3 regions of the Streptomyces sp. NPDC046977 genome follow, and region 3 is predicted to be linked to each of the others. Evidence: riboswitches for the same ligand, from Rfam matches in the RefSeq annotation. Region 3 holds a riboswitch; each other region holds the start of a gene.

Region 1 (7,507 bases), on a different contig from region 3:
TTCACGAAGCCGCGTTCGGGACGCAGCCCCATCTCGTTCATCTGGTACACGATCCGGCGGTGCACCGGCTTGAGCCCGTCGCGGGCGTCGGGGAGCGCGCGCGAGTAGATGACCGAGTAGGCGTACTCGAGGAAGGACCCCTGCATCTCGTCGACGACGTCGATGTCGAGGATCCGCTCCTCGAAATCGTCCGGCGGCGGGGTCTTCGTGGTGCGGCGGGCCATCAGGGCGCTGCTCCTTCGGCTGGACCTCATCGGGTGTGGACACGTGACTGACGCGGACCATTGTGGACCGCCCCACCGACAGCCCCGACCACCCCCCGGCTCCTGCGCGCCGGTGACGGGAACTTCGCAGGCTGTTTGTCCGCTGCCTAGAGTGGCAGGTCTACGCACGAAACAACGAGTACGCGACGGGAAGGACAGCTTGCCCATGGGTCACACGGCCACGCCGGAGGCAGAATCCGGCGGCCTCACCGCGACCGAGCACCGCCTGGCCAACGGCCTGCGTGTGGTGCTCTCCGAGGACCACCTCACCCCGGTCGCCGCGGTCTGCCTCTGGTACGACGTCGGTTCCCGTCACGAGGTGAAGGGCCGTACCGGACTCGCCCACCTCTTCGAGCACTTGATGTTCCAGGGATCGGCGAACGTCAAGGGCAACGGCCACTTCGAGCTGGTCCAGGCCGCCGGCGGCTCGCTCAACGGCACCACGAGCTTCGAGCGGACCAACTACTTCGAGACCATGCCGGCCCACCAGTTGGAACTGGCCCTGTGGCTCGAGGCCGACCGCATGGGCAGCCTGCTGTCCGCGCTGGACCAGGAGAGCCTGGACAACCAGCGCGACGTGGTGAAGAACGAGCGTCGCCAGCGCTACGACAACGTGCCCTACGGCACCGCGTTCGAGCGGCTGACCGGCATGGCGTACCCGGACGGGCACCCGTACCACCACACGCCCATCGGCTCGATGGCCGACCTGGACGCCGCCTCCCTGGAGGACGCGCGCGCCTTCTTCCGGACGTACTACGCCCCGAACAACGCCGTGCTCGCGGTGGTCGGCGACATCGACCCGGAGCAGACGCTGGCCTGGGCCGAGAAGTACTTCGGCACCATCGCGTCCCACGACGGCAAGCCGGCGCCGCGCGACGGTTCACTCCCTGGGGTGATCGGCGGGCAGCTCCGCGAGGTCGTCGAGGAGGACGTCCCCTCCCGCGCCCTCATGGCCGCGTACCGGCTGCCGAAGGACGGCACCCGCGAGGCCGACGCCGCCGACCTGGCGCTCACGATCCTGGGCGGCGGGGAGTCCTCCCGGCTGCACAACCGGCTGGTCCGCCGGGACCGCAGCGCGGTCGCGGCCGGCTTCGGCCTGCTGCGGCTGTCCGGCGCGCCGTCGCTCGGCTGGCTGGACGTCAAGACGTCCAGCGGTGTCGAGGTGCCCGCGATCGAGGCCGCCGTGGACGAGGAGCTGGCCCGCTTCGCCGAAGAGGGGCCGACGCCGGAGGAGATGGAAAGGGCCCAGGCCCAGCTGGAGCGCGAGTGGCTGGACCGGCTCGCCACGGTCGGCGGCCGCGCCGACGAACTGTGCCGCTACAGCGTGCTGTTCGGCGACCCGCAGCTGGCGCTGACCGCGGTCAAGCGGGTCCTGGAGGTCACCGCCGACGAGGTGCGTGCCATCGCCGCGGCGACGCTGCGGCCCGACAACCGCGCCGTGCTCGTGTACGAGCCCACGGGCTCCGCGGCGGCCCCCGGCGAGGACTCCGACCAGGACGAGGAGGGCGCGGACCAGTGACCGACGTCCAGAGCACCATGACGTTCCACCCGCAGCCCCGGCCGGGCGACCCCAAGCCCTGGGACTTCCCGGCCCCGGACCGCTCCCAGCTGCCCAACGGGCTGACCGTGCTGCGCAGCCACCGCCCCGGCCAGAAGGTCGTCGCCGTGGAGGTGCTGCTCGCGGCGCCGCTCGACGCCGAGCCCGAGGGCCTGGACGGCGTCGCCACGATCATGGCCCGCGCCCTGTCCGAGGGCACGGACAAGCTCACCGCCGAGGAGTTCGCGGCCGAGATGGAGCGCTGCGGCGCCACCCTCGACGCGCACGCGGACCACCCCGGCGTGCGGGTCTCGCTGGAGGTCCCCGCCTCGCGCCTGGACAAGGCGCTGGGCCTGATCGCCGACGCGCTGCGTGCCCCGGCGTTCCCGGAGAGCGAGATCGAGCGCCTGGTGGGCAACCGCCTCGACGAGATCCCCCACGAGCTCGCCAACCCCGCGCGGCGCGCCGCCATGGCGCTGTCCAAGGAGCTCTTCCCCGCCGAACTGCGGTGCTCCCGGCCGCGTCAGGGCTCGGAGGAGACCGTCTCGCGGATCGACGCGCCGGCCGTCCGCGCCTTCTATGACGCGCACGTACGGCCGTCCACCGCGACCGCGGTCGTGGTCGGCGACCTCACGGGCATCGACCTCGACGCGCTGCTCGGCAGCACCCTGGGGGAGTGGAGCGGCAAGCCCGCCGAGCGCCGCGCGCTGCCGTCGATCACCGCGGACGACACCGCCCGCGTGATCGTCGTCGACCGCCCCGGCTCCGTCCAGACCCAGGTGCTCATCGGGCGCGCGGGCGCGGACCGCCACGACCCGGTCTGGCCGGCCCAGGTGCTCGGCACGTACTGCCTCGGCGGCACGCTGACCTCGCGCCTGGACCGCGTGCTGCGCGAGGAGAAGGGCTACACCTACGGCGTCCGCGCCTTCGGCCAGGTCCTGCTCTCCACGCCGGAGGGTACCGGTATCTCGCTGCTCGGCATCAGCGGCTCCGTGGCGACCGACGTCACCGCGCCGGCGCTCGCCGACACCTGGCAGGTGCTGCGCACCCTGGCGGCGGAGGGGCTCACCGACGACGAGCGGGACGTCGCCGTCCAGAACCTCGTGGGCGTCGCCCCGCTGCGCTACGAGACGGCCTCGGCCGTCGCCGGCACCTTCGCCGACCAGGTCGAGCAGTCGCTGCCCGACGACTTCCAGGCGCGGCTGTACGAGCGCCTGGCGGCCACCGGCACGGTCGAGGCCACGGCCGCGGCCGTCGCCGCGTTCCCGCTGGACCGCCTCGTGGTCGTCCTGGTCGGTGACGCCTCGGTGATCGCCGACCCGGTCCGCGACCTCGGCATCGGCCCCGTGACGGTCGTCACGGGCGCCTGACGCCACGCCACGCCGCCCGCCCCGCGGCCCCGGACGCCCCAGCGGCGCCCGGGGTCGCGGCGCACACGGGCTCAGGGCTCCCACCGGGCCGCCGCCACGTTGACCCGCATGCCGCACGGGAGCTGCCCGTCGGAGCCGGTCAGGGCCGCGGCGCGGTCGAGGAACGCGGCACGCAGGTCCGCGGTCCGCTCCTCGTCCAGGACCTCCATGTCGTAGTACGTGGAGGTGAGGGCGGACCAGACCTCCGAGGGGGTGCCGTCCATGCCGATGACCACGGTCCGCCAGGACAGCGCGGTGAACCCGAGCGGACTGAGCAGCGCGTCCAGCCCCTCCCGCCCGCGCGTCCTGCGGTCACCGAGCCGTGGCAGGCCCCGCTCGGGCGGAGCCGCCCGGAAGTACGGCACGGCCGGCGTCAGGAAGAGATCCGCTCCCTCACCGGGGACGGCTCCTCCGCCGACAGCGAGGGCCGGCGTGCCGCCCGGGGCGAGCACCCGCGCCGCCTCCGCCGTGACCTGTTCGGGGTCGGACATGAGCATGAGCGCCATGTGCGACACCACGGCGTCGAAGGAGTTGTCGGCGAAGGGCAGCTCCTGGGCGCGTCCCTGCCGCAGGTCGGCGTCCGCCAGCGAGGGCCGCCGGCGGGCGAGGGCCAGCTCTCCCTCCGACAGGTCGATGCCGGCGAGGACCCCGGCTCCCTGGCCCGCGAGCAGCTCCAGCAGCGCGCCGTCCGCGCGGCCCAGGTCGAGGACGCGCCGCGCGCCGGGAACGTGTGCGGCGAGAACCGCGTGGCTGGTGCGCCCGTCACGGGTGAGTGCCTTCTCGACCCCCGCCGACTGGAAGCCGGGGTTCCGGTCGTGGAAGGAGCGCAGGAAGTCCTCGGCGGCGCGGGCCGCGGGCGACGTCGCGCCTGATGTCGTGGTCACGCGGGGACCCTGCGCAGGGCGCCGAGTGCCGGCCGGTCCTTCGGCGGACCCGGCAAGTGACTCCGGTCACGTGCCCCGGCGGGCGTGGTGCCAGGCGGTGGCCGGCACCCGCGCGGGGCGCCGATGCACCCGGCAGGAACTGGGGTTTTGCCGTTCGGGGAACGGTTGGTGACGGTTGGGGGTCGGTGTGGCATCCCGCACAAAAGCCCGGATTTTTTTGGAACGACCGTAAGGGCACGGTTAGCGTCCTCGGGTTGTCCGGCGGAATCAGCCGCCTCCCGCGGCACCGGAGCAACGATCGCCGAGTCCCCGTCGGGCGTGAGCCTGGGGAGCCGGGGACCCATATGAGTCGTCCCCTGGGGTGAATCGGGCCTGCCCTCACCGGGGTGCCCGTAGGAGACCTTCCTGCTCCGAACCCGTCAGCTAACCCGGTAGGCGAGAAGGAAGGAAAGGATCCCCGCCTGCCCATGGCGTTCACCATACGTACCACCGTCGCTTGCGCCGCCGCGTTCACCGCCGTCACCGCCGGTACGCTCACCGCCTCCGCGCAGGCCGCGGACACCCAGCGTTCCGCGTTCGCCAAGTGCGCCGCCGTCAGCGGCGACCTGGCGGACCACCTCGCCGAGCAGGCCGACGCGCAGCGCAAGGCGGCGGTCTCCGCGGCGAAGAAGGCCGCAAAGCAGCACGCGGCACACGTCGCGCACGTGACGAAGGTGCGGGCGGCCAAGAAGGCCGAGGCCACCGCGAAGGCAGCAAAGGAAGCGAAGGAGGCGAAGGAAGCAAAGGCGAAGGCCACGGCCCGCGACGGCGCGGCGCACGCCTCGCGCTCCCGCGTCCGTACCTCGCTGACCTCCTGGATGCTGCCGGTCCACGGCGCCATCGGCACCCCGTACCACGCGACCAGCAGCCTGTGGTCCTCCGGTTACCACACGGGCGTGGACTTCCAGGCGGCCATCGGCACGCCGGTGCACGCCGCCGGTGCCGGCACGGTTGTCGAGGCCGGCTGGGGCGGTTCGTACGGCAACAACGTCGTGATCCGGCACGCGGACGGCATGTACACCCAGTACGGCCACCTGTCCTCGATCGCCGTCTCGGTCGGCCAGGCGGTGTCCGCCGGCACGCGGATCGGCCTGTCGGGCGCCACGGGCAACGTGACCGGCCCGCACCTGCACTTCGAGGCCCGGACCACCCCGGCGTACGGCTCCGATGTCGACCCGGTGGCGTACCTGCGCTCCCACGGCGTCCTCTTCTGACCGCTTATGACCGCTTTCTGACCTCCCGGTCCACCAGTCCCTCTCCCTCCCCCCACCCCGAAGGCCCCGGCTCCCCCAGGCCGGGGCCTTCGGCGCGCGCGGAGGTGTGTCCAAAAACGCTCCATGAATTCGGGGCTGCCAGCGGATTCGGCCACGTGCTGGAATAGGGTCGCCAGGAAAGCGCCGGCACCTGCGTCACGTGGAATTGAGCGGCAGCCGCCGGCACGCGGGGAAAGGAAACCGGCGATGTGGGACCGGACGTGAACGGGACGGGCGGCGCGGGGCGCCGTATTTCCGCCCAGGCGGTGTGCGCGGCGATTCGTGACGACATCGTCGGCGGGCACTTCGCGCCGGGCAGCCGGCTGACCGAGGAGCAGCTCGCCAAGCGCTACGGGGTGTCGCGGGTGCCGGTCCGCGAGGCGCTGCGCACCCTGGAGTCCGAGGGCTTCGTCCGCACCCGCCGGCACGCGGGGGCGTCCGTGGCCGAGCCCACCGACCAGGAGGCGGCGGACCTCCTGGAGATCCGCGGCCTGCTGGAGCCGCTGGGCGCCGCGCGCGCCGCCGAGCGGCGTACGGAGGCGCACGTCAAGGTGTTGCGCGGGCTGGTGCGGCTCGGCCAGGAGCGGTCCGTGCAGGGGCAGTTGTCCGACCTGCCGCCGCTCGACGGCTGGTTCCACGAGACGCTGGCGCAGGCTTCCGGCAGCCCCACCCTGGTGACGCTGCTGACGCAGCTGCGGCGCAAGATCGCCTGGGTGTACGCGGTGGACTCACCGGGCCGCGCGGCGGAGTCGTGGGAGGAGCACGCATCCGTCGTGGACGCCGTCGCCCGGGGTGACGCGGAGCGCGCCCGCGCGGCGATGGCCGGCCATGTGGAGCGCGCCGCGACGGTGCACCGGTTGCGCCGCCCGGAGCGCACGGGCCGTGGCGCGACCCTTCGGTGAGGAAAGGGAAACATGCCGGACACACGCCGGGTCATTGGTTTTAACAGCGCTGCCGTATACGCCGGGGACAATCGGGCCGAATTCTGACCGGCGTGCGGTGGCTGATGGTTTCTGCGGCGTGCGGCACCGAATTCGACAGGTGGCCGGAAAAGCCGGTGCCGCGACATCCGGCCGGATGTCGCGGCACCGGTCCCGGCGTGCCGGGCGACCGCGTCAGACGGTCTCGGGAAGCTCTTCCAGGCCCTCGGACACCAGCTTCGCCAGGCTGTCGAGCGCGGCGTCGGCGCCCTCGGCGTCGGAGGCCAGGACGATCTCGTCGCCGCCCGCGGCACCCAGGCTCAGCACGGCGAGCATCGAGGCGGCGTTGACGGGGGCGCCGTCGGCCTTGGCGATGGTGACGGGGACGCCGACGGCGGTCGCGGCGCGGACGAAGATCGCTGCGGGACGGGCGTGGAGTCCCTCGGCCCAGCCGACGGTGACGCGGCGCTCAGCCATGGTGTTGTCCTTCGGGTCGTTCCAGGGAGGTCTAGACCAGTCTGCCATGCCGGGTCCACCGGTCGGTCCTTCCCTTCCGTCCCTGACATCGTCGCACCGATCCCGCGCGTGTCGATGCCCGTACGCTGGCCCCATGACGACCCCGCCGTCCACGGAAGAGCGTGAGTACCCGGTCCACTGGGAGGCGGACGTCGTCCTGCGCGACGGTGGGATCGCCCATGTCCGGCCCATCAGGCCCGACGACGCGGGGCGGCTGGTCAGCTTCTACGAGCAGGTCTCGGACGAGTCCAAGTACTACCGCTTCTTCGCGCCCTACCCGCGGCTGTCCGACCGGGACGTGCACCGCTTCACGCACCACGACTACCGCGACCGGGTGGGGCTGGCGGCCCTGGTGGGCGGGGAGTTCATCGCCACCGTCCGCTACGACCGGACCGAGAGCGACGAGGCCGAGGTCGCCTTTCTCGTCCAGGACGCGCACCAGGGTCGCGGGGTCGCCTCCGCGCTGCTGGAGCACGTCGCGGCCGTGGCGCGTGAGCGCGACATCCGGCGCTTCATCGCCGAAGTGCTGCCCGCCAACCGCAAGATGATCAAGGTGTTCACGGACGCCGGCTACACCCAGCAGCGCAGCTTCACCGACGGCGTCGTCCGGCTCGAGTTCGACCTCGAACCCACCGAGCAGTCGGTGGCCGTCATGCGCGCCCGTGAGCAGCGGGCCGAGGCCCGGT
Region 2 (7,507 bases), on a different contig from region 3:
ATCTACGACACCATGCAGTTCGTCAGCTGCGACGTCTCGACCGTGTGCGTCGGCCAGGCCGCTTCGGCCGCGGCCGTGCTGCTGGCGGCCGGGACGCCGGGCAAGCGGCTGGCGACTCCCCGTTCACGTGTACTGATCCATCAGCCCTCCTTCGCGGAGGTCGTCCAGGGCACCACCGCCGACCTCGAGATCCAGGCCAGGGAACTGCTGCGCAGCCGCGACCAGTTGGAGGAACTGCTGGTACGGCACACCGGCCGGGACCCGGAGCGGATCCGGGCCGACATCGAGCGCGACACCGTCTTCGACGCCCCGTCCGCGCTCGCGTACGGACTGGTGGACCGGCTCACCGTCAGCCGCAAGGGCGACGGCGGGACCGGCCCGCGCGCCGTGCGGTGACCGGCCGTGGTGCCCGAACTGCCGCCGCTGCCCGCGCTCACCCGTGCCGAGGGTGAGCTCATCGACACCTATCTGGAGGTCGTGGATCTGCTGGGGAGGATCAATCCCGCCCGCGTCAGGGACACCTATGGCGCGCTGCGGGCCGCCCAGGCCCTGGCGGGGCGCGCGGCGGAACTGCGCGACGCGCTGACCACGATGCATCTGCGGGGGGAGCACGAGCTGCACACCACGACGATCGGGCGCGCCCTGCGCGTGCTCGACGGGGAGCGCAGAACGCGCCTGGTCACCCTGCCTCCCTCGCAGCGTGACTGATGGCCCGTCACCTTGAGTGGCGCTCAGATCCGCCTCTTGCGCGGCCCGTCGGGCCCCGCCGCCGGCGCGACACGAACTCACACCGAATGGACTCGCCCGATCGTTGTACGTGGCGTCGACACACGATCGGTCCCGACTTGCGCGCCTCGGCCGCACACATCCGGAATTTGCCGCTCCATCGCAGGTGTTCGACTGGTTTCGAGTCGTCAGGTGAGGCTTCCGAGCCCGGAGTCCACCCGAATAGGTGAGTCGTGAAGAGACTCACATTCGACCGGATGAGTTATGTCCTGACCGGTTCTGTGAGTGACCATCCCTTCGACGACAAGCCCCCGTCATCCGGCGGGGCGGTCCGCGCGGACGCCGAGTCCTGCCGCCGTCGCGGACGCCAGGTCGACACCGAACGCAACGGCAGGAGCGGAGGACCCGAGTACGACGGGACCGGCCCACGGGCCGATTCCTTGGGGTGAAGCCGCGTCAGCGGCCGGGCATCTTCGCCTGCCCGAACCCGACAGGTCATCCTTCGCAGGCGGACGACGAAGGGTTTGCGCATGATCGCGCCATCAGCCATGTCCGCGGTTCTCACCCGGTTCGGGGCGGTCTCCGCCCTCACGGCGGCCGCCGTCGCCGGTCCCGCGGTCCTGCCGGACATGGCCCAGCACGCCGACGCCGCCACGATCCGGGCGGAGGCACTGAAGGTCGCGGCCTCGAAGAAGGGCGCTCCGTACCGGTACGGTGCCACCGGCCCGCGCAGCTTCGACTGCTCGGGCCTGACGCTCTACTCGTTCAAGAAGGTGGGCAGGAAACTGCCCCGCACCGCCGCGGCGCAGTACAACAGCACACGGCACCTGCACAGTTCCGACCGCACCCGCGGGGACCTGGTGTTCTTCCACTACGGGAGCAGCATCTACCACGTCGGGATATACGCGGGCCACGGGAGAATCTGGCACTCCCCCAAGCCGGGCGGCCGTGTGCGCCTGGAGAAGATCTGGACCCGCAGCGTCTGGTACGGCCGTGTGAGGTGACCGCCCGCCGCGGGGCCCGGGCGCGCCCGCCCAGGGGTCCCGCGGCTCCCTCGGCCACCGCTGGGTGGGGGGAAGGTGACGACAGGTCGTAGCGTTGCGCCCATGACGTTGCCGCGCCTGCTCGCCGACGCCGCCCGGGGCGTCTTCCCGCCCGCCGACGGGTCGGTGACGATCGTGCCCCAGCCCTCGGCACGCGACGCGGGCGTCATCGCCTTCACGGCGCACAGCGTGGTCTTCGCCGACACCGACCCCGCTCGGATCCGGTCGCTGCTGCCGCCCGGTGACCTGTCGGCGCCGCTCAACCCGCCGTTCCTGACGGCGCTGTGCGGGCTGCTGGGGCGCCGGGTGAACAACATCGACCTGCTGGCGACGGCCACCGCCCTGCCCGGTCCGCCGCCCGGCCCCCCGCTCGCGCTGCGGGAGACGGCCGCCCGCGAGCACCCCCGTGCCGCGCGGGCGCTGTCGCACCGGGACGAGGTGCGGGTCTGGACGGTGCCCGGCGGCACCGTCCTCATCGGGCGCGGGGTGGCCGGTCGCTGGGAGATGGCCGTCGAGGTCGAGCCCGCGGCGCGCGGCACCGGTCTCGGCCGCCGCCTGGCCCTGGAGGCGCGCCGGCTGGTCCCGGACGGCGGGACGCTGTGGGCCCAGATCGCGCCGGGCAACGCGGCGAGCGTACGGGCGCTGCTGGCGGCCGGCTTCACCCCCGTCGGCGCGGAGGTGCTGCTCGTACCCGGCCACGGCTGACCGGCGGGCGGCCCCGTCGCGCGTTCACTCCACGGGGGCGGGCGCCGCCACCCACGGCAGGGTGATCCAGACGGTCTTGCCGCCCTCGACGGTGGGGGTGACATGGAGCCGGCCCCCGGCCTCGGCGGTGAGATGCCGGATGATCACCATGCCGCGGCCGTTGTCCTGCTGGACGGCGGCCGGCAGCCGCTGGGGCCAGCGCGGATGGCTGTCGGTGACCCCGATCCGCAACTGCTCGTCGCGGTCGAGCCGGATGTCGAGGGTGAAGGTAGGCGACTGGCCGAGGGTGTGCAGGACGGCGTTGGTCGCGAGTTCGGAGACGATGAGCCGGACGGCGTCGGCGGGCGACGAGTCCTCCGTCATCCCCCACTCCACCAGCAGGTCGCACACGTATCGACGGGCCGCGGGTACCGAGGCAGGGTCGCTCGGCAGGGTGACGGATACTTCCTGATGGTCTGCCATGGCGACGCTGTCCCTTTCCCGCCGTGACCGGGACTCCGGCACGCGCCTGTCCGGGCCGCACGCCCGGGCCGCCGGGAGCCCGTACTTCCCATACGGTGCCCACCGGCTTCCACGCGCCAGAGTGCCACCTATCGTGCCGTCAAACCGGTGCCACCACAGCTATATGCATATATCTGTCGCCCAAAGCGGTGAACTCTGCTACGAGAGAACGTATTTGCGCGGCAGACTTCGCCCGGGGACCGGCGGAGCATGCCGGGAACCAGGAGGTACACAGTCATGCAGCAGGTGCCGGCGGTCCGCCGCCGCAAGATCGGCTCCGAATTGCGCCGTCTCAGGGACACGGCCGGCCTGACGAGCGGAGAGGTCGCCCTCCGCGTGGGCTGGCACCAGTCCAAGGTGAGCCGCATCGAGACCGGCCGCAGCGGTGTGCGACCGGAGGACGTGACCGCACTGCTGGACGCGTACGACGTCCGCGACCAGCGGCTGCGCGACATGCTGGCGGCGCTGGCCGGGGGCGAAGGCGCCCGGCGCGGCTGGTGGCACGAGTACCGCGAGGAACTCCCGGACACCTACCGGGACTTCATCTCCCTGGAGACCGACGCCTGCCGCGCCCGCACGCTGGAGACCACCGTGGTGCCGGGACTGCTGCAGACCCCCGACTACGCCCGCGAGCTGACCCGTTCGGTGCTGCCCCACCTGGGCCCGCGGCAGATCGCGACGCTGGTGGACGTGCGCATCGCGCGGCAGGCGGTGCTGCGCGCCTCACCGCCACTGGAGCTGTGGGCGGTGCTCGACGAGGCGGTGCTGCGGCGCCGGGTGGGGGGACCGGAGGTGATGGCGGCGCAATTGAGCCATCTTGTGGAGCTCGGTTCCCTGCCCCATGTGCATCTGCAGGTGCTGCCTTTCTCGGCCGGTGGTCATATCGGCGTCACGGGGCCTTTCGTCATCTTCTCGTTTCCGCGCATTGCTGATCTGGATGTTGTCGTTCTCGACCAGTTGACGAGTAGTCTCTATCTGGATCAGGAAGAGGACATCAGGGCGTACGGTGCCGCTTTCAACCGACTGCGCTCCCACGCCCTGTCGAGCGAACAGTCGCTGACCTTCATCAGCGGCATCGGCAAAGGCGCGTAAGGAGGCACACCCCCATGTCCAGCGCACTGCCTCAGTACGTTTCCTCCAGTGCGTCCCTGTTCGGAATGAATTGGCGACGCAGCAGCTACAGCACGGCGGCGAACAACTGCGTCGAGACGGCCCTCGTCCCCTCGGGGCCGCTCTCGGGACAGCTCGCCGTACGCGACTCCAAGGATGTGCGCGGCCCGGCCCTGCTCTTCACCCCCACCGAGTGGAACGCGTTCCTGGACGCCGTGCGCACGGGAACCCTGACCGGGCGCCCCTGAGCTCAGCGGCGTGGCGGCGCCGTACGGACGATCGTCCCGACGGCGTCGCCGATCTCCCGGTCCGTCAGGTCGGCGCGCGCGGTCAGCCGCAGACGGGAGATCCCGTCCGGCACCGACGGGGGCCGGAAGCACCCCACGGCGAGCCCCGCCTCCCGGCAGTCCGCGGCCCACTGGACGGCCGCCTCCGGCGAGGGCGCCCGCACCGACACCACGCACGCGTCCGGCGCGGTGGCCTCCAGGCCCGCGGCGGCAAGCCTCTTGTGCAGTTCCCGGGCCACCTCACGCGCCCGCGCGGCGCGGTCCGGCTCCCGGCGCAGCAGCCGCAGCGCCCCCAGCGCGGCACCCGTGGCCGCCGGCGCCAGACCGGTGTCGAAGATGAACGTCCGCGCCGCGTTGACCAGATGCCCGATGACCCGGGCCGGGCCGAGCACCACGCCGCCCTGACTGCCCAGCGACTTGGACAAGGTGGCCGTGCACACCAGCCCCGGCGCCCCGGCGAGCCCGGCGGCCGCCGCCGCCCCCCGCCCGCCGTCACCGAGGACGCCGAGCCCGTGCGCGTCGTCGACCAGCAGGGCCGCTCCCGCCTCCGCGCAGGCCGCGGCCAGTTCGCCGAGCGGGGCCGCGTCGCCGTCGACAGAGAAGACGGAGTCGGTGACGGTCACGGCGGGCCCGTCGTGCCCGGACAGCGCCTTGCGCACGGCGGCGGGGTCGGCGTGGGGGACGACCTCGGTGGTGGCCCGGGAGAGCCGGCAGCCGTCGATGAGTGAGGCGTGGTTGCCCGCGTCGGAGACGATCAGGGTGCCCGGCTCACTGGTCAGCGCGGTGACCGCGGCGAGGTTGGCCGCGTACCCCGAGGCCAGCACCAGGGCCGCCTCGAAGCCGCAGAAGGCGGCGAGTTCGGCCTCCAGCTCGGCGTGCAGCTCGGTGCTGCCGGTCACCAGCCGTGAGCCGGTGGACCCGGCGCCCCAGCGCAGGCAGGCGTCGGCACCCGCACGGGTGACCTCCGAGTGCCGGGCCAGGCCCAGGTAGTCGTTGGAGGCGAGGTCGAGCAGCGGCGACCGGGCCGGCCGGGGCCGCAGGGTGCGCACCAGCCCTGCCGCGCCGCGCCGTTCGGCGTGCGCGTCGATCCAGTCGAACGGGTCGCGGGCCATGGTCGTCCCCGGGGTCGGTGTGAGATGTCTCCAGCACCGTAGTCTGCCCTGCCGGTTCGCACGGTGTGGTGATCCACACACCCTGCGCGAACGGTCTTGTGGGGTGCCTCATTGGCCGATGGTCGCCGCGTGCGTCAGGATCGCGGCATGGATCTGCTCAATGGGTTGGTGGAGAAGGGGCTGCGCCGCGAGCTGCCCACGCGCGAGGAGGCCCTCGCCGTGCTGGCCGGCTCCGACGACGAACTGCTCGACGTGGTGGCCGCGGCCGGCAAGGTGCGCCGCGCCTGGTTCGGCCGCCGCGTGAAGCTGAACTACCTGGTGAATCTCAAGTCGGGGCTGTGCCCCGAGGACTGCTCGTACTGCTCGCAGCGGCTGGGTTCCGAGGCCGGCGTGCTCAAGTACACCTGGCTGAAGCCCGAGGAGGCGGCGGCCGCCGCGGCGGCGGGGGTCGCCGGCGGCGCCAAGCGCGTGTGCCTGGTGGCCAGCGGACGCGGGCCCACCGACCGCGACGTGGACCGGGTCTCGAAGACCATCGAGGCCATCAAGGGTGAGAACGAGGGCGTGGAGGTCTGCGCCTGCCTCGGCCTGCTCTCCGAGGGACAGGCCGGCCGGCTGCGCGGCGCGGGCGCCGACGCGTACAACCACAACCTGAACACCTCCGAGTCGGTATACGGCGACATCACCACCACGCACACCTATGCCGACCGCGTCGACACGGTGCAGCAGGCCCAGGCGGCGGGACTGTCCGCCTGCTCCGGCCTGATCGCGGGCATGGGCGAGAGCGACGAGGACCTGGTCGACGTCGTGTTCGCGCTGCGGGAGCTGGACCCGGACTCGGTGCCCGTCAACTTCCTCATCCCCTTCGAGGGCACGCCGCTGGCCAAGGAGTGGAACCTCACCCCGCAGCGCTGCCTGCGCATCCTGGCGATGGTGCGCTTCGTCTGCCCCGACGTGGAGGTCCGTATCGCCGGAGGCCGCGAGGTGCACCTGCGCACCATGCAGCCGCTGGCGCTGCACCTGGCCAACTCGATCTTCCTGGGCGACTACCTCACCAGCGAGGGCCAGGCCGGCCAGGCCGATCTCGACATGATCGCGGACGCCGGCTTCGAGGTGGAGGGCGCCGGTACGGTCACCCTTCCCGGTCACCGCGCCGATGCCGCCGACGCGGTGGCGGCCGCCGGATGCGGCTCGCACGGCTCCGCGCAGGGCGGCTGCGGCTCGCACGGCACGGCGGACGGCGGCGGCTGCGGGCCCTGCGGCGGCCACGCGGGGAGTGTCCCGCTTCCGGCGGGTGCCGCGCGCACCGACCTGGTGGCGGTCCGCCGCCGCGGCACCGGAACGGACCTGCCGCCCAATGCCTGAACCGCTCACCGCCGGCGAGCTCCTGGCACTGGACCGGGAGCACGTCTGGCATCCGTACGGGCCGATGCCGGGCCGTCAGGAACCGCTCGTCGTCGCGTCCGCGGCCGGGGTCCGGCTGCGGCTGGCCGAACCGGTCGAGGGCGTGACCGAGCTCGTGGACGGCATGTCCTCCTGGTGGTCGGCGATCCACGGGTACAACCACCCGGTGCTCAACGAGGCGGCACGCGGCCAGCTGGACCGTATGAGCCACGTCATGTTCGGCGGGCTCACGCACGAGCCCGCCGTCCGGCTCGCCGCCCGTCTGGTGGAGATCACCCCGGAGCCGTTGCGGCATGTCTTCCTGGCCGACTCCGGCTCGGTGTCGGTGGAGGTCGCCGTCAAGATGTGCCTGCAGTACTGGCGCTCCCTCGGGCGGCCCGCCAAGCAGCGCCTGATGACCTGGCGCGGCGGCTACCACGGCGACACCTGGCAGCCCATGTCCGTGTGCGACCCCGAGGGCGGCATGCACGGGCTGTGGTCGGGGGTGCTGCCCCGCCAGGTCTTCGCCGACGCCCCGCCGGCCGCGTACGAGGAGGCGTACGCCGACCATCTGCGGGAGACCGTCGCCCGCCACGCGCACGAGCTCGCCGCGGTGGTGGTGGAGCCCGTGGTCCAGGGCGCG
Region 3 (7,507 bases):
AGCCTGCGCCGCTGCGGGGCCGCCTCGGGCGCGCCTTGCGTGTACTGCTCCGTCATGGCTCCATGGTGGCGTCCCGCCGGCCCCGCCGGTATCCGGAACGACCCTGACCGGGCATGGGGGCCAACCCTGATACCCACCGTCCGCGAAACGTGTGACGATCGGGGCATGTCACCCGCCGGCCCGCAGACACCCCCGTCCACCGGGGCGTCGTACTTCGCCCCGCCGGACCCGGCCGAGCCGCCGGTCCGCAAGCTCTACCGCAGCTCCGAGGGCCGCATGATCGGCGGCGTGGCCCGCGGTCTGGCCGGGCACCTCGGGCTGCCGGTGGCGTGGGTGCGGGTCGTCTTCGTCGTGCTGGCCACCATCCAGGGCCTCGGCATCCTGCTGTACGCGGTCTTCTGGTTCGTCGTGCCGCTCGGGGTCGGCGGGGTCGTGGAGGCCAAGGAGCCGCGGGACGCCCGCTCCTGGCTCGCCGGGCGCCGGCCCGACCGCGGCCAGATCGTCGCGCTGCTCGCGCTCGCCGCGGGCCTGGGCATCCTGCTGGACAATCTCGACCTCGGCGCCGCCAATGCCTACGTCTGGCCGCTGCTGCTGATCGGCCTCGGCGTCGCGCTGGTGTGGCGGCAGGCGGACAACGCGCGCCGCGCCCGCTGGGCCGAACTCAGCCGCGGCAAGCGACTGCTGCCCGTCGCGCGCGGCGCGGCCGGGGTGATCCTGGTGGGCGTCGGCGTGACCGGCTTCCTCGTCGTGCAGGGCTCGGTCAGCCACCTCGGCACCATCCTGCAGGCCGCGCTCGCCGTGCTCGTCGGCGTCGCGCTCATCGCCGGCCCCTACCTGGTGCGCATGACGCAGGACCTGTCCGCCGAGCGCCTCGCGCGCATCCGGGCCCAGGAGCGCGCCGAGGTCGCCGCGCACGTCCACGACTCCGTCCTGCACACCCTGACCCTGATCCAGCGGCACGCCGACGACCCGCGCGAGGTGGCCCGGCTGGCCCGCGCGCAGGAACGCGAACTGCGCGCCTGGCTCTACCGCCCCGAGGGCAACGGCCGCGAGGACGAGCCGGCCACCGTGGCCGAGGCGGTGCGCCGCGCGGCGGCGGAGGTCGAGGACGCGCACGGCGTCCAGGTCGAGGTGGTGTGCGTCGGCGACTGCCCGCTGGACGAGCGGCTGGTCGCGCAGATGCAGGCGGCCCGCGAGGCCATGGTCAACGCCGCCAAGTACGGTGGCGACGAGCCGGTGCAGGTGTACGCGGAGGTCGAGGGGGACAGGGTCTTCGTGTCCGTGCGCGACCGCGGCCCCGGTTTCGACCTGGACGACGTACCGTCGGACAGGATGGGCGTACGGGAGTCCATCATCGGCCGGATGCGGCGCAACGGCGGCGAGGCGCGGCTGCGCCCCGCGCCGGGCGGGGGGACGGAAGTGGAGCTGGAGATGGAGCGTCAGCAGGACTCGGGAGCAGGGAGGCCGTCATGAGCACCGACCGGCGTGTGAGGGTCGTCCTCGTCGACGACCACCGGATGTTCCGCACCGGGGTCCAGGCGGAGATCGGCGAGACCGAGCGGACCGGCGTGGACGTGGTCGGCGAGGCCGCCGACGTCGACCAGGCCGTCGCGGTCATCACCGCGACCCGGCCCGACGTCGTGCTGCTCGACGTCCACCTGCCGGGCGGCGGCGGGGTCGAGGTGCTCAAGCGCTGCGCGGGACTGAGCGCGGCCGCCGAACACCCGGTGCGGTTCCTGGCGTTGTCGGTCTCCGACGCCGCCGAGGACGTCATCGGGGTGATCCGCGGCGGCGCCCGCGGCTATGTCACCAAGACCATCACCGGCCCCGACCTGGTCAACTCGGTCTTCCGGGTCGCCGACGGCGACGCGGTCTTCTCCCCGCGGCTGGCCGGCTTCGTCCTGGACGCCTTCGCCTCCACCGACGCCCCGCCGGTCGACGAGGACCTGGACCGGCTCACCCAGCGCGAGCGCGAGGTCCTGCGGCTGATCGCCCGCGGCTACGCCTACAAGGAAGTGGCCAAGCAGCTCTACATCTCCGTCAAGACGGTCGAGTCGCACGTCTCGGCGGTGCTGCGCAAGCTCCAGCTCTCCAACCGCCACGAACTCACCCGCTGGGCCACCGCCCGTCGGCTGGTCTGAGGACCGGCCGGGCAGGGCGGCCTCACACGGGGCGGGCGGCCCCCGCGAAGGGCATCTGGTCGACGGGCGCGATCTTCACCACGTCGCCGGTGCGCGGGGCGTGGATCATCATGCCGTTGCCGATGTAGAGGCCGACGTGGCTGATCCCCGAGTAGAAGAACACCAGGTCCCCCGGCTCCAGTTCGGCGCGGGAGACGCGGCTGCCCGCGTTGATCTGGGTGTAGGTCGTGCGCGGCAGCTCCACCCCGGCGGCCCGCCAGGCGGCCTGCGTGAAGCCCGAGCAGTCGTACGAGGACGGGCCGGTGGCGCCCCAGACGTAGGGCAGGCCGAGGGAGTCGTACGCGAAGGACACGGCCCGCGCGGCCCGGGCGTTGGGGGCCGCCGCGGGCGCCAGGGCCGCGCGTGAGCCCGCGGAGACCGCGCGGCCGGCCCGGTCGCCGGAGCGGGCCGTGCCGTGGCCCCCGTCCGCCAGGACGGCGGCGCGCCGGCCCGCGGTCAGCCCGTCCAGCAGGCGCTGCGCGGAGGCCAGGCGCTCCTGCACGGTCCGCTTGTGGCGGGCGAGCTCGGCGCGGGACCGGCGCAGTTCGGTGAGTTCGGTGCCGGCCTCGGTGCGCAGCTGCTCGATCTCGCGCTTCTGGGCGCCGAGGGCGTGCAGCGCGGCGTTCTGACGGCTGCTCATGCGGTCCAGCACCCCGGCCCGTTCGAGGTACTGGTCCGGCGAGGAGGCGAGCGCGAGCTGCATCGCCGGGTCGACACCGCCGGAGCGGTACTGGGCGGTGGCGATCGACCCGAGGCCGTCGCGGGTGCGGTTGAGCCGCTCGGTCCTGCGGGCGAGTTCGTCCTGGAGGTCGTCGATCCGGTGCTGGACCGTGTCGGCCTTCTCCTTCGCCCCGTTGTACCGCTCGGTGGCCTGCTCGGCCTCCTCGTAGAGCCGGTCCACCCGGGCCTTGGCCTCGGAGGTGGTCAGCCGGGGGTCGGCGTGCCCGGTCTCACCGAACATCGTCACCGAAGCCGCTCCCGCGATGGCGAGGGTGGCGGCCGTGCGCGCGGTGGAGCCGGTGAGGGTGCGCTCCTTGGGCTTTCTGTGCGACGCCACGCGCCGTCACTCCTTCCGGGCTGCCGGGCCTGCTGCCCGCGGCCCGGCGGCGGACGGACGGGGAGCCGCGCCGCCGCCGGACCTTCGGCGGGGGTGGCCGATGCCGACGACGAGTCCCGCCGGCAGTGGGGATCGGCCACCTGGGGCAGGACGCTAAACCTGTGCGTCGCCGGGCGGCGGGGGAGTGTGCGGGACTGGTCCGATTCGGCCGCTACCTGTCGGCCGATGACCGCTGTTCGACGGGTGACCTGGTCGCTTGCGGTCCAGCCGTGACCGATGTGCCGGAAGGGACCCACCTCGGTGCCGGGTGCTGATACGGGCCTGGCTAGGGTCCTGAGCCATGGAAGCAACCATCGGCCTCGTCGTCGGCCTGCACATCATCGGCATCGCCGCCCTGCTCGGCGGCTTCCTCACCCAGATGAAGGCCATGGGCCGCGGCGAGGCGCGCTTCGTGCCGGGCATGCTGCACGGGGCACTCACCATGCTGGTGACCGGCGCCCTGCTGGTCGGCCTGAACCAGGCCGACGACCAGCCGGTGAACAACGTCAAGATCGGCCTGAAGCCGGCCGTACTGGTGGTCGTCCTCGGCCTGGTCTACGTCAGGCGCGACGACGAGAAGGTGTCGGCGGCGGCCTTCGGCACCGTGGGTGCGCTGACCACCGCCAACATCTTCATCGCGGTGCTCTGGACCTGAGCCCCTTTGCGGGGAGGCGGGGGGACTCAGGCCATCCGGGCGTAGCCGTAGATCGGCATCTCGGTGATGGGGGCGACCTTCACCACAGTGCCCGTGTGAGGCGCGTGGATCATTTCGCCGCCGCCGATGTAGAGGCCGACGTGGGTCACGTCCGAGTAGAAGAAGACCAGGTCGCCGGGTTGGAGCTGGTCCGCGGTGACGCGGGTGCCGAAGTCGACCTGGTCGTAGGTGGTGCGGGGGATGGAGACGCCCGCGGCGGCCCAGGCACCCTGGGTCAGGCCCGAGCAGTCGAAGGAGTTGGGGCCTGTGGCGCCGTACACGTACGGCTTGCCGAGCTGGGCGTGGGCGAAGGCGATCGCCTTCTCGGCCTTGGCGGCGTAGCTGCCCGAGGCCGTCGAGGACGAGGTGCCGCCCCCGGCGGACGAGGTGCCCGAGGCCGTCCCGGCCGCCTCCTGTGCCGCCTTCTCCTTCGCGGCGATGGCCTTGGCCGCGGCCGCGGCCTCCTCCTCCTTCTTCTTCTCCAGGGCGGCCAGCCGCGCCTTCTCCTGGGCGGTCAGGGTGTTGAGCAGCTGCTGCGCGGCGGCGAGCTTCTGCTTGACCGTCCTCTTCTCCGCGGCCAGCCGCGTCTGCGCCTCGGTGAGCTTCGCCAGACTCTGGACGGCCTCCGTGCGCTTCTGCGTGGTCGCCGCCTGCTGCGTGCGGAAGTCCTCCATCGCGTGTTCCTGGCGGTCGGACAGGCGGTTCATCAAGTGCGCCTGGTCCAGGAACTGCTGCGGGTCGGAGGTGAGCAGGAAGGTTGTCGTGCTGTCCAGGCCGCCGCCGCGGTACTGCGCCGAGGCGTACTCGCCGATCGTGCGGCGGGCGTCGTTGAGCGTCTGCGTCCTGCGGGCGACCTGGTCGAGCAGTTCGTCCGCGTGCGTGCGCTGCTTCTCGGTCTGCTCCTTGGCGCCGTTGTAGCGCTCGGTGGCCGCCTCGGCCTGGTGGTAGAGGGCGTCGACCTTGGCCTTGACCTCGGTGATGGACGGCTTGTCGGGGGAGGCGGGCGCCGCGCTGGCGCTTTCTCCGAAGAGGGTGACGGTCGCCAGTGCGGCGGTCGTCAGCCCCACGGCCGTGCGCGGGCCGGGGACGGTGAGCATGCGGGGGCGCGGCTTGCGGTGCGTCGCCAAGGCGGACGGCTCCTTCCGTGGACCGCCTACCGGGTTAGCTGTCGGGTTCGGGCTTCGGAAGGCCGCCCTACGGTCGTCCGGGCACGTGTGCGGTGTGCCCGTACGGACCGATTCACCCCAAAGTGGTGGGTCCCCGGCTCCGGCGGTTGCCGGACTCAGCGGAGGCGGCCGTGACGGCTCGGTCGCCGCCGTTCGGTGCGGACCGCCTGAGGGGGCACGGTAGTCAACTGGGGTGGCTCCTGGGAAGGCTGGTGTTCGAATTGTCCGCAATCATTTCGTGACCTTTACGCAGCCGGGCCGTTGTCCGGCTCCCCGGACGGGCCGGGAGGGGGTCCGGCGGCACCGCGGCGTGTGTCCCGCGGGCGACCGGCACCCGGAAGCGGCGCACCGCTGTCGGTCCCACCGCCTAGACTCGGGAGGCGATGAGCAGCCTCTTTGACGACAGCTTCCTGGCCGGCTTCGAACCGAGGGAGGAGCACCCGCCGCCGCCCCCCGAGGAGGAGGCCGAGGCGGTTCCGCACGACCTCTTCGAGGGACGGTTCGACGCGCCCGCCGACCGCGACGCGTACTACCGGGACGGCGCGCCGCGCCCCGCCGTCGACCCCGCCGCCCTGCTGGAAGGGCTCAACGAGCAGCAGCGCGCCGCCGTCGAGCACACCGGCTCCCCCCTGCTCATCGTCGCGGGCGCCGGCTCCGGCAAGACCCGGGTGCTCACCCACCGCATCGCCCACCTGCTGGGCGCCCGCCAGGTGCACCCCGGCCAGATCCTGGCGATCACCTTCACCAACAAGGCCGCCGGCGAGATGAAGGAGCGCGTCGAGCAACTCGTCGGCCCGCGCGCCAACGTGATGTGGGTCTCCACCTTCCACAGTGCCTGCGTCCGCATCCTGCGCCGGGAGTCCAAGAAGCTCGGCTTCACCTCCAGCTTCTCCATCTACGACGCGGCCGACTCCAAGCGCCTGATGGCCCTGGTCTGCCGCGACCTCGACCTGGACCCCAAGCAGTTCCCGCCGAAGTCCTTCAGCGCCAAGGTCTCCAACCTCAAGAACGAGCTCATCGACGAGGAGACCTTCGCCGGCCAGGCCGAGAACCCCTTCGAGAAGAAGCTCGCCGAGGCCTACGCGATCTACCAGTCGCGGCTGCGCGAGGCCAACGCCCTCGACTTCGACGACATCATCATGACCACGGTCAACCTGCTCCAGGCCTTCCCCGACGTCGCCGAGCACTACCGGCGCCGCTTCCGGCACGTCCTGGTCGACGAGTACCAGGACACCAACCACGCCCAGTACACGCTGGTGCGCGAACTGGTGGGAACGGCGAGCGGAGACGCGCAGGAGGGCGGCGAAGGGCCGGCGGAGCTGTGCGTGGTCGGTGACGCCGACCAGAGCATCTACGCCTTCCGCGGCGCCACCATCCGCAACATCCTCCAGTTCGAGGAGGACTACCCGCAGGCGCGCACGATCCTGCTGGAGCAGAACTACCGCTCCACCCAGAACATCCTGTCCGCCGCCAACGCCGTCATCGAGCGCAACGCCTCCCGCCGCCCGAAGAACCTGTGGACGGAGGCCGGCCAGGGCCCGGTCATCACCGGCTACGTCGCCGACCAGGAGCACGACGAGGCGCAGTTCATCGCCGACGAGATCGACCGGCTCACCGACGCCGGCGACGCCCGTCCCGGCGAGGTCGCGGTCTTCTACCGCACCAACGCGCAGTCCCGTGTCTTCGAAGAGGTCTTCATCCGCGTCGGCCTGCCGTACAAGGTCGTCGGCGGAGTCCGCTTCTACGAGCGCAAGGAGGTCCGGGACGTCCTGGCCTACCTGCGGGTGCTCGCCAACCCCGAGGACACCGTCCCGCTGCGCCGCATCCTCAACGTGCCCAAGCGCGGCATCGGCGAGCGCGCCGAGGCCATGATCGACGCCCTCGCCTCGCGCGAGCGGATCTCCTTCCCCGCGGCGCTGCGCCGCGTCGACGAGGCCTTCGGCATGGCCGCCCGCTCGGTCAACGCCGTCAAGCGCTTCAACGAGCTGCTGGAGGAACTGCGCACGATCGTGGAGTCCGGCGCCGGACCCGCCACCGTCCTGGAGGCGGTGCTGGAGCGCACGGGCTACCTGGCCGAGCTCCAGGCCTCCACCGACCCGCAGGACGAGACCCGCGTCGAGAACCTCCAGGAACTCGCGGCGGTGGCCCTGGAGTTCGAGCAGGAGCGCACCGAGGAGGAGCCCGGCACGCTCGCCGAGTTCCTGGAACGCGTCGCGCTGGTCGCCGACTCCGACCAGATCCCCGACGACGAGGAGGGCGGCGGTGTCATAACGCTGATGACCCTCCACACCGCCAAGGGCCTGGAGTTCCCGGTGGTCTTCCTGACCGGCATGGAGGACGGGGTCTTCCCGCACATGCGCGCGCTCGGCCA

The links. A riboswitch is a leader RNA that binds a small molecule or an ion and turns the genes downstream of it on or off. The one in region 3 is predicted to bind cyclic di-AMP.
Region 1: it holds a riboswitch for cyclic di-AMP, as region 3 does, so the genes downstream of both, ABZ883_RS13980 (M23 family metallopeptidase) here and ABZ883_RS06180 (NlpC/P60 family protein) in region 3, are expected to answer to the same signal.
Region 2: it holds a riboswitch for cyclic di-AMP, as region 3 does, so the genes downstream of both, ABZ883_RS35930 (C40 family peptidase) here and ABZ883_RS06180 (NlpC/P60 family protein) in region 3, are expected to answer to the same signal.

The regions. Positions count from the first base shown of each region.
Region 1 is NZ_JBEYWO010000007.1:319,516-327,022, reverse strand. It holds gene ABZ883_RS14000 (DNA topoisomerase IV subunit A) at 1-224, opposite strand, end outside; gene ABZ883_RS13995 (pitrilysin family protein) at 430-1,782, shown strand; gene ABZ883_RS13990 (pitrilysin family protein) at 1,800-3,170, shown strand; gene ABZ883_RS13985 (methyltransferase domain-containing protein) at 3,242-4,093, opposite strand; cyclic di-AMP (ydaO/yuaA leader) riboswitch at 4,383-4,546, shown strand; gene ABZ883_RS13980 (M23 family metallopeptidase) at 4,561-5,346, shown strand; gene ABZ883_RS13975 (GntR family transcriptional regulator) at 5,595-6,287, shown strand; gene ABZ883_RS13970 (HPr family phosphocarrier protein) at 6,501-6,782, opposite strand; gene ABZ883_RS13965 (GNAT family N-acetyltransferase) at 6,916-7,507, shown strand, end outside.
Region 2 is NZ_JBEYWO010000034.1:50,725-58,231, reverse strand. It holds gene ABZ883_RS35940 (ATP-dependent Clp protease proteolytic subunit) at 1-396, shown strand, start outside; gene ABZ883_RS35935 (hypothetical protein) at 403-708, shown strand; cyclic di-AMP (ydaO/yuaA leader) riboswitch at 1,093-1,252, shown strand; gene ABZ883_RS35930 (C40 family peptidase) at 1,257-1,730, shown strand; gene ABZ883_RS35925 (GNAT family N-acetyltransferase) at 1,833-2,474, shown strand; gene ABZ883_RS35920 (ATP-binding protein) at 2,499-2,936, opposite strand; gene ABZ883_RS35915 (helix-turn-helix transcriptional regulator) at 3,213-4,067, shown strand; gene ABZ883_RS35910 (DUF397 domain-containing protein) at 4,082-4,333, shown strand; gene ABZ883_RS35905 (8-amino-7-oxononanoate synthase) at 4,336-5,484, opposite strand; gene bioB (biotin synthase BioB) at 5,632-6,846, shown strand; gene ABZ883_RS35895 (adenosylmethionine--8-amino-7-oxononanoate transaminase) at 6,839-7,507, shown strand, end outside.
Region 3 is NZ_JBEYWO010000003.1:242,168-249,674, reverse strand. It holds gene ABZ883_RS06205 (PspC domain-containing protein) at 1-56, opposite strand, end outside; gene ABZ883_RS06200 (PspC domain-containing protein) at 166-1,473, shown strand; gene ABZ883_RS06195 (response regulator transcription factor) at 1,470-2,141, shown strand; gene ABZ883_RS06190 (NlpC/P60 family protein) at 2,164-3,237, opposite strand; gene ABZ883_RS06185 (hypothetical protein) at 3,578-3,931, shown strand; gene ABZ883_RS06180 (NlpC/P60 family protein) at 3,958-5,097, opposite strand; cyclic di-AMP (ydaO/yuaA leader) riboswitch at 5,105-5,268, opposite strand; gene pcrA (DNA helicase PcrA) at 5,520-7,507, shown strand, end outside.